4 regions of the Streptomyces sp. NBC_00341 genome follow, and region 3 is predicted to be linked to each of the others. Evidence: riboswitches for the same ligand, from Rfam matches in the RefSeq annotation. Region 3 holds a riboswitch; each other region holds the start of a gene.

Region 1 (2,193 bases), 4.6 Mb from region 3:
CCGCCGTGGCGATCCGGGTCCCGACGTTCACCTGGTCCCAGGTGGTCCGCGGAATGCTGACGCCCGCGGCCTTCCAGGCCGCCTGGGTCAGCCCCGAGCAGTCGTACGAGGACGGGCCGGTGGCCCCCCAGACGTACGGTTTGCCCATCTGGGCCCTGGCGAACGCGAGGACCTTCTCGGCCTTCGTCGTCGCGCTGCTGTCCGAGCCGGAGCCAGAACCGGAACCGGTGCCCGTTCCCGTGCCCGTACCGGAGCCCGTGCCGCTGCCGCTGCCGGCCTCCTTGGCCTTGCGCTCTGCCTCCGCCTTCGCGGCCGCCTGCTTCTTCGCCAGCTCCTTTGCCTTGCGCGCGGCCTCGGCCTTCTTCTTCTCCTCCAGCTCGGCCAGCCGCGCCTTCTCCTGCGCGGTCAGCTTCGACAGCAGCGTGCGCGCCTCGGTCAGCTTGTTCTGCACGTCCTGCTTGCTGGTGCGCAGCTTGGTCTGCGACGCGGTGAGCGTCTCCAGGCTCGTCACCGCCTCTGCCCGCTTCTTCGACGCCTGCGCCTGCTTCGTCCGGAAGTCCGTGACGGCCTGCTGCTGGTTCGTGGCCATCCGGTTCATCAGGTGGGTCTGGTCGAAGAACGACTGCGGGTCGTTGGCCAGGAAGAAGGTGGCGGTCGGCGCGAGCGCGCCGTCGCGGTACTGGGCGGCCGCGTAGTTCCCGAGCGTCCGGCGGGCGTCGTTCAGCTTGTCGGCGCGCTTGGCGATGTCGTCCAGCAGCCCGTCCACCTTGGTGCGCTGCGCGGCGGACGCCTCTTTCGCCTCGTCGTAGTGCTGGGTCGCGGTGCCCGCCTGCCGGTAGAGGTCGTCGACCTTCTTCTGGACGTCCTCGATGCTGGGCTTCGGGGCCGGGGCCGCCAGCGCGCTCTGCGTGGACAGCAGGGTCACCGAGGCGAGTGCGGCCGTCGTGAACCCGATGGCGGGGGTGGTGCTGCGCACCCGGGGGCGCGGTTTGCGATGCGATGCCAAGGCCGGCATTTCCTTCCGTGGACCGCCTACCGGGTTAGCTGTCGGGTTCGGGCGGAACGGAAGGCTGCCCTACGGTCCTGGTGGGGGTTGCGGACCGATTCACCCCGGTGCTGCGTGTGGGTCCCCGGTTCCGGACCCCGTACGGGCGGCCCGGATTCGGCGTGGACGCCCGCTCGGCGTGGTTCGCCTCTGGGGGTACGGCCGTCCGAACGAGCACGCTAGCCAACTCATGGTGCCGCTGTGAAGGTTGATGTTCGATATGCCCGATACATTTTCGTGACCTTGCGGAACCCGTGCCGTACGGCCGGGCGCGGCGCGGCATTTTCCTACGCAGGGTGGTCCGGGCATCGCCGTGTGTGGCTCCCGTGGGTGCGGGTTCTGCCGTGCGACCCCGGCCATGATCCGCCGGACAGGCCCTAGACTCGGAGGGCGATGAGCAGCCTCTTTGACGACAGTTTCCTGGCCGGCCTCCAGCACACGGAGGAAGGGCCCCCGCCACCCCCCGAGGACTCCGCACCCGAAGCGGTGCCGGAGGACCTCTTCGGGGGCGTGTTCGACGGGCCCCCGCCGCCCCGCGACGCGTACTACCGCGACGGGGCCCACCGCCCGGTCATCGACGCCGCCGCGCTGCTCGACGGGCTGAACACCGAGCAGCGTGCCGCCGTCGTGCACGCGGGCTCCCCGCTGCTCATCGTCGCCGGGGCCGGTTCGGGCAAGACCCGGGTGCTGACGCACCGCATCGCCCACCTGCTGGCCGAGCGCGGGGTGCACCCCGGCCAGATTCTGGCGATCACCTTCACCAACAAGGCCGCCGGTGAGATGAAGGAGCGCGTCGAGCAGCTCGTCGGGCCCCGCGCCAACGCCATGTGGGTCATGACCTTCCACAGCGCGTGCGTCCGGATCCTGCGCCGCGAGTCGAAGAAGCTCGGCTTCACCTCCTCGTTCTCGATCTACGACGCGGCGGACTCCAAGCGGCTGATGGCCCTGGTCTGCCGCGATCTCGACCTCGACCCGAAGCGCTTCCCGCCGAAGTCGTTCACGGCCAAGGTGTCGAACCTGAAGAACGAGCTGATCGACGAGGAGACCTTCGCCGGACAGGCCACGGACGGCTTCGAGAAGACCCTCGCCCAGGCCTACGCGATGTACCAGTCCCGGCTGCGCGAGGCCAACGCGCTGGACTTCGACGA
Region 2 (2,193 bases), 5.9 Mb from region 3:
GGCACGTACTGCCTGGGCGGCACGCTGACCTCCCGGCTCGACCGGGTGCTGCGTGAGGAGAAGGGCTACACCTACGGCGTACGCGCCTTCGCCCAGGTGCTGCGCTCCTCGGCCCCGGACTCCGCCTCGGGGGCGACCGGCGCCGCGATGCTCGCCATCAGCGGATCGGTTGACACCGAGTCCACCGGCCCGGCGCTGGAAGACCTGTGGAAGGTGCTGCGGACCCTGGCCGCGGAGGGCCTGACGGACGCCGAGCGCGAGACGGCCGTGCAGAACCTCGTGGGCGTGGCACCGCTGAAGTTCGAGACGGCCGCCTCCGTCGCGGGCACCCTCGCGGACCAGGTCGAGCAGCACCTCGCGGACGACTACCAGGCGCAGCTGTACGCGCGCCTCGCCGAGACCGGCACGGTGGAGGCGACGGCGGCCGTGGTCAACGCCTTCCCGGAGGACCGGCTGGTCACGGTCCTCGTCGGGGACGCCGCACAGATCAAGGAGCCCGTCACGGCTCTCGGCATCGGAGAGGTCTCGGTCGTCACCGGCTGACCTGCCACCGCCCCCGACAGCGGGGCGGGAGCGAGGCCCTGGCGGGTCGTCTGCCGCCAGGGCCTCCCTTTTTGTCCGCTTTGGTGGAGAGGTTGCCTGTCTGCCCTGTGGGATGCGCTACAAAACCGCCTGTCCGTTTGGTGCGGGGAAGTGCCCCCGCTTAGCGTCGGCCCGGCTGTCCGTCACTCGTATGCCGCATCCGCGACGTACCGGGCAGCCATCGCCGAGTCCCCGTCAGGCGCGAGCCCGGGGAGCCGGGGACCCACGCAGTCCCTGGGGTGAATCGGATGCCCATGCCTCGACGAGGTTCGGGACTCCGTAGGAGACCTTCCTGCTCCGAACCCGTCAGCTAACCCGGTAGGCGAGAAGGAAGGAAAGGACCAGCCACTTCATGGCGTTCACCCGTGCCACGGGGAAGCACCGTGCCCCGAGCCGTCTGACGCGCCGAGGCGCGAAGGCCGTCGGCATCGCGACCCTGGCGACCACCGGCGTCATCGGCTCGCTGGCCTCCCCGGCGCTCGCCGCGGACACCGAGGCCCCCGCCGCCGATACCGGTCTCTCCCAGATCATCACCATCGAGGGCGACCTGGCCGACCGGATCGACGCCCAGGCGGACGCACAGCGGCACCAGGCCGACGCCGTCGCCAAGGCGAAGGCCAAGGCCGAAGCCGACGCGAAGAAGAAGGCCGAGGCGAAGGCCAAGAAGGCCAAGGCCGCCGCCAAGGCCAAGGAGGCCCGCGAGAGCGAGGCGCGCGCCGCCCGCTCCGCCGAGCGCGCCCGGCTCGGCACCTTCCAGCTGCCCGTCGCGGGTTCCTACGTGAGCACCGGCTACAAGTCCAGCGGCTCCCTGTGGTCCTCCGGCAGCCACTCCGGCATCGACTTCCACGCGGCGTCCGGCAGTTCCGTCGTCGCCGTCGGCGCCGGTACGGTCGTCGAGGCCGGCTGGGGCGGCGCGTACGGCAACAACATCGTGCTCCGGATGACGGACGGCACGTACACCCAGTACGGCCACCTCTCCTCGATCGGCGTCTCCGTCGGCCAGAGCGTCGGCCAGGGGCAGCGGATCGGCCTCTCCGGCGCCACCGGCAACGCCACCGGACCGCACCTCCACTTCGAGGCCCGCACCACCCCGTCGTACGGCTCCGACATGGACCCGGTCGCGTATCTGCGCGCGCACGGCGTCACCGTCTGACCGACGCGAAGCACCTCACCGAAGGCCCCGGCGATGCGCCGGGGCCTTCAGTCGTACCCGGCCGCCGGGCCGTGGTGCGGCCCCCCTTCCCGAACCCGTCCGCGACCAAAAGATATTCATGAATTTACGCCCGGCATCGGAAATGCGTCCGCATTGCAATAGAGTCACAGGACAGGCGTCGATCGGCCGCGTTTCGCGGGGATTAAGGCGGAGGTTCGGACATGCGCATTCCGGCGCATTCGGTATGCACGGCAATCCGTGACGACATCGTCTCCGGTGTCTTCGAACGCGGCAGCCGACTCACCGAGGAGGTGCTCGCACGCCGTTACGGGGTTTCCCGCGTCCCGGTGCGTGAAGCGCTGCGCACCCTGGAGTCCGAGGGTTTCGTGGTCACCCGCAGGCATGCCGGGGCCTGCGTCGCCGAGCCCGACGAGCAGGAGGCGGCCGACCTGCTCGAG
Region 3 (2,193 bases):
GTGGCGACCGCGCTCGGCGTGGCCGGGGGCCTGCTCGTACACACCGCGCTCGCCGTCGCGGGGCTGGCCGCCGTGCTGGTGGCGGTGCCGGTGCTGTTCCGCACGGTCCAGCTCCTGGGCGGGGCGTACGTGCTCTACCTGGGCATCAGCGCGCTGCGTGCGGCCCGGCGCCGCCCCGGCCAGTCGGGGGCCGCCGAAGCCGCGGCCGGCCAGGACGGTGGCGCGCACGCCACGAACGGGACCCGGCGCGCACTGCGCCAGGGCTTCCTGACCAACGCGCTGAACCCCAAGGCGCCGGTGCTCTTCCTCAGCCTTCTTCCGCAGTTCGTCCCGGCCGGGGCCGCCCCGCTGCCCCGGACGCTGCTGCTCGCCGCGATCGTCGTGCTGCTCGCACTGATCTGGTTCCCGGCCGTGGCGCTCCTGGTGGACCGGCTGGGCCGGTGGCTGCGTCGGCCGCGCACCGCCCGCGCGATCGAGGGCGGCAGCGGCGCGGCACTCACCGTGCTGGGCGCGGTGCTGGTGACCGGTACCCTGCTGCACTGATGCGGGGTCGGGGTGCGCGTCCGGAGCGGGGTGGCGTCAGCTGACCCGGCCGTAGTAGACGCTCTTCGTCCAGATCTTCTCCAGCCGCACCACGGCACCGGTCTTCGGCGAGTGCCAGATCTTGCCGCTGCCCGCGTAGATGCCCACGTGGAAGACGCTGCGGCCGGAGTGGAAGAAGACCAGATCGCCACGCTGCCGCTTCGAGGCCGAGATGTGGCGGGTCTTGTTGTACTGCTGCTGGGCCGTGCGCGGGAGCTTCTTGCCCGCCTTCTTGAACGAATAGAGCGTCAGACCCGAACAGTCGAAACGGCTGGGGCCGGTGGCGCCCCACCGGTACGGCGATCCCTTCTTCGACGCGGCGATGTTGAGCGCCTTCATCGAATGAGTCGCGGCCTGGGCGTCGGTCACGGCGCCGGGGACGAACAGCGTGCCGCCGACGGCGGCGAGAGTCAGAACCGAGGCCGTCGTGGCCCGGGTGAGGAGAGACGGGACATGAACCTGCGCAGTCATGCGCAACCCTTCGTCAGCCGCCTGTGAAGGATGACCTGTCGGGTTCGGGCTGGCGAAGTCGCCCGGCCGCACGTGGCGGCTTCACCCCGAGGGACGACCGGGGGTCCGGTCGGCCCGTTGTGCTCGGGTCCTCCACTCCTGCCGATCCACTCCTGTCGACCAGGCATCCGGGCAGCGGCAGGACTCGGCGTCCGCCCGGACCGCCCCGCCGCGGTGGCGGGGGCTTGTCGTCCCAGGGATCTTGACTCACCGAACGCCGGATTTCCGAGGTGAAACGGTGATATGTGAGGCTCATCACGACTGACCCGTTCGGGTGGACAGGGGGCCTTACGGGGAGTTGCGGCACCTCTCCTTCCGCTGCCGTACCAGGGGTGGAACGGGAGATTTCACCCATGGCCCACCTCGAAAGCGCAAGTTGGGCTGTCCCTCCTGCGAGGTAACACCTACGCCGAACGAGCGAGATAAATCGGTCCGCCCGTCGGGCGTGTCGGCGCAAGGGAGTTGATCAACTCGGCGGGGCGGGTGGCACGGTGAGCCGCCCGGCGCGGCGCTCACCGTCCAGCACCCGTAACGCCCGAGTCAACGTGGCGGAGTGGATCCGCCTTTCACCCCGCTCGTGCATCAACGCGAGCGCGTCCCGCAGCGCCGCGGCGTGCGAGGCGAGCGCCTGCGCGGCGCGCAGGGCCCCGTAGGTGTCGTCGGCGCGGGCCGGGTTGATCCGGCCCAGCTGGTCGACGACTTCCAGATACCGGTCGATGAACTCGCCCTCCGCGCGGGTCAGGGCGGGCAGCGGCGGGAACTCGGGTGGCCGCATCGCGGGTTCACCTCGCGGCGGGCGGTAGCGCGGGCCCGCGGTTCTGCACGATGTGGTCGATCAGCCCGTAGGCCCTGGCGCCCTCGGCGTCGAGAATGAGGTCGCGCTCGGTGTCGTCGCTGATCTGCTCGGCGGAGCGGCCGGTGTGACGGGCCAGCATGCCCGTCAGCGTCTCCCGCATCCTGGCCAGTTCCCGCGCCTCGATCTCCAGGTCGGACGGCTGCCCCTGCACCGGCTCGGAGAGTTCGGGCTGCTGCATCACGACCCGTGCGCCGGGCAGCGCGTGCCGTCGGCCGGGTGCTCCGGCGGCCAGCAGTACGGCCGCG
Region 4 (2,193 bases), 180 kb from region 3:
ACGGATGACGCCGTGGTGCTGCCGCTCGCGGGCACGATACGTACGGGAGTCGCCCGCAGCGCTTCCCGGTCGAGCTCGGATTCGATGACCGCGGTGAAGTCGCGCTCGATGAAGAAGCCGAAGTTGGCGACACGGCGCGGGGTGAGCGGCATCGGTGTGAGCTCCGGCTCGGTCTCCTGGCGCGCCGGATCGATGCCGAGGACCCGGGCGATCTCGGGGAAGGCCGCTGCCAGACCGCCGTCGCGGTAGACATCCTGAAGATGCGCCAGCTCGGCGCGGTGTCGCTCGCGCTCTCCGGTGGGCAGCAGGGGCGGTGCGACCGGGTCGTGCGCCACGAGCAGCCCGAGCTGTTCGGGGTGGGTGATCGCCAGATGCAGCCCGATGGCGGCGCCCATGCTGCACCCGAGCATCAGGGCGGGCTCATCGGCCAGTTCGGCCAGCAGCCGGTGCACGTCGTCGGCGTGCTGCGCCATGGTGATGCGCTGTCCGGGATCGTCGAGCGTGCTGCGGGAGAGGCCCCGGCGGTCGTAGGTGACCACGGTCCAGCTGTCCACGAGCCGGTCGACCAGGTCGGTGCTGCGATCGGCATCGCCCTCACCGCTCTGGGAGACGAGCAGCAGGGGGCCGGAGCCGCGGACTTCGTAGTAGAGCGTGGCGCCATCGGTGTCGAGGAACATCAGGTTCTCCCTGTCGCGGGGGTGGGCGGCGCCACGGGCGCCGGTCGATGCACCACACCCTAGTACATCTATTTCGATGCATCAATAGAGATGCAGTTGTGCGACGCCGTGTCGGCGGAGGTGCGGAGTCGCGGGTGCCGCAACTGTCGGGCTTGGCGAAATGTCCCGATTGGGTGGCTAGTCGTAAAGATCATCAATAGTCTATGAATAGGATATTAAGGTCTCCCTTTTCATAGCCCAAAGACTATGAATATTGAGCAAATCACCCTTTTCGGGCTCAGTGGCCAGCGTCACCTTTCCGGCCCGTGATGCGATGCGTCCGGCCTCGGTTCCCTGTCGCGCCAAGAAAGTTGACTTCCCCTGAAGGGTCTGATGCTGAGCATTTCCTTTAATTGATCTTGCGAATCAATTGGGATCAAGAATTCCGGGCTTGTTTCCTCCGGCGTTTTTCGCTTACGGTCACCGTCAATCCGGACGGAACGCCGAATCCTGCCGCCGTCCGGGAACCCGACCCACTCACGTACGGCAGGAGCGGGGGACCCAGGTTTACTGCCGGTCCGGAATCCGGAGCGGCTAGGGGTTAAGTCGCCATCACGTGCGGCCGGACATCTCCAGTCCGAACCCGACAGCTCACCTCGCAGGCGGCGGAGAGGAAATGCGCCATGCCCATCACGGGTAAGTACCGTCGTTTCAAGTCCACCACCCTGACCCGCGGTTTCATCGCCGTGAGCACGGGCGGAGTCGTTCTCGCGCTCCCCCTGATCGGGGCCGGATCGGCTTCTGCCGCACCGGCACACCCCACCGTCGCGGAAAAGTCGGCGTCCTCGACCCCCTTTGCTGCCAAGGGAATTGCGGCCCACAAGGCGGAGTCCACCGTCTATTCCGTGGTCTCCGGCGATTCGCTTTCCAAGATCGCCCGGGGGCATTCCCTCAGCGGTGGCTGGGAGCGGCTCTACCAGGACAACCGGAGTACGGTCGGTGGAAACCCCGACCTGATTCACCCGGGCCTCAAGCTGACCATCGGTGCCAAGTCCGTTGCCGTAGCGCCGAAGGCGGCTCCCACCGCCGAATCGAAGGCAAAGCCCGCGACCGAGGCGAAGCCCGCGACCGACGCCGCCCAGTCGTCCGACCGGTCCGAGGGGACCGACCGCGCCGACCGCTCCCAGCGGACGGTCGTGCCCGTCGCGGAGAAGACCACCGGGACCACCGCCACCGAGACCGCGGCCACCGCTCCCGCGCAGGCCGCGACGGCGTACACCGACGACCTCGACGGCTGGATCAAGGAGTCGCTCGCCGTGATGGCCCAGAACGGCATCCCGGGCAGCTACGACAGCATCTACCGCAACGTGATCCGCGAGTCCTCCGGCAACCCGCAGATCGTGAACAACTGGGACTCGAACGCCGTCGCCGGCACGCCCTCCAAGGGTCTCCTCCAGGTGATCCAGCCCACCTTCGAGGCCTACCACGTGGCCGGTACGTCGACGGACATCCTCGACCCGGTCGCCAACATCACCGC

What was found. Region 3 has a riboswitch for cyclic di-AMP ahead of OG892_RS03960 (C40 family peptidase). Riboswitches for the same ligand answer to the same signal wherever they lie in the genome.
Positions count from the first base shown of each region.
Region 1: another riboswitch for cyclic di-AMP. It lies ahead of OG892_RS24900 (NlpC/P60 family protein); the one in region 3 lies ahead of OG892_RS03960 (C40 family peptidase).
Region 2: another riboswitch for cyclic di-AMP. It lies ahead of OG892_RS30560 (M23 family metallopeptidase); the one in region 3 lies ahead of OG892_RS03960 (C40 family peptidase).
Region 4: another riboswitch for cyclic di-AMP. It lies ahead of OG892_RS03220 (LysM peptidoglycan-binding domain-containing protein); the one in region 3 lies ahead of OG892_RS03960 (C40 family peptidase).

Region 1 is NZ_CP108002.1:5,501,654-5,503,846, forward strand. It holds gene OG892_RS24900 (NlpC/P60 family protein) at 1-1,015, opposite strand, end outside; cyclic di-AMP (ydaO/yuaA leader) riboswitch at 1,014-1,178, opposite strand; gene pcrA (DNA helicase PcrA) at 1,439-2,193, shown strand, end outside.
Region 2 is NZ_CP108002.1:6,785,555-6,787,747, forward strand. It holds gene OG892_RS30555 (pitrilysin family protein) at 1-543, shown strand, start outside; cyclic di-AMP (ydaO/yuaA leader) riboswitch at 755-922, shown strand; gene OG892_RS30560 (M23 family metallopeptidase) at 935-1,735, shown strand; gene OG892_RS30565 (GntR family transcriptional regulator) at 1,957-2,193, shown strand, end outside.
Region 3 is NZ_CP108002.1:896,498-898,690, reverse strand. It holds gene OG892_RS03965 (LysE family translocator) at 1-543, shown strand, start outside; gene OG892_RS03960 (C40 family peptidase) at 580-1,053, opposite strand; cyclic di-AMP (ydaO/yuaA leader) riboswitch at 1,057-1,253, opposite strand; gene OG892_RS03955 (hypothetical protein) at 1,559-1,867, opposite strand; gene OG892_RS03950 (ATP-dependent Clp protease proteolytic subunit) at 1,875-2,193, opposite strand, start outside.
Region 4 is NZ_CP108002.1:712,641-714,833, reverse strand. It holds gene OG892_RS03225 (alpha/beta fold hydrolase) at 1-677, opposite strand, end outside; cyclic di-AMP (ydaO/yuaA leader) riboswitch at 1,148-1,334, shown strand; gene OG892_RS03220 (LysM peptidoglycan-binding domain-containing protein) at 1,340-2,193, shown strand, end outside.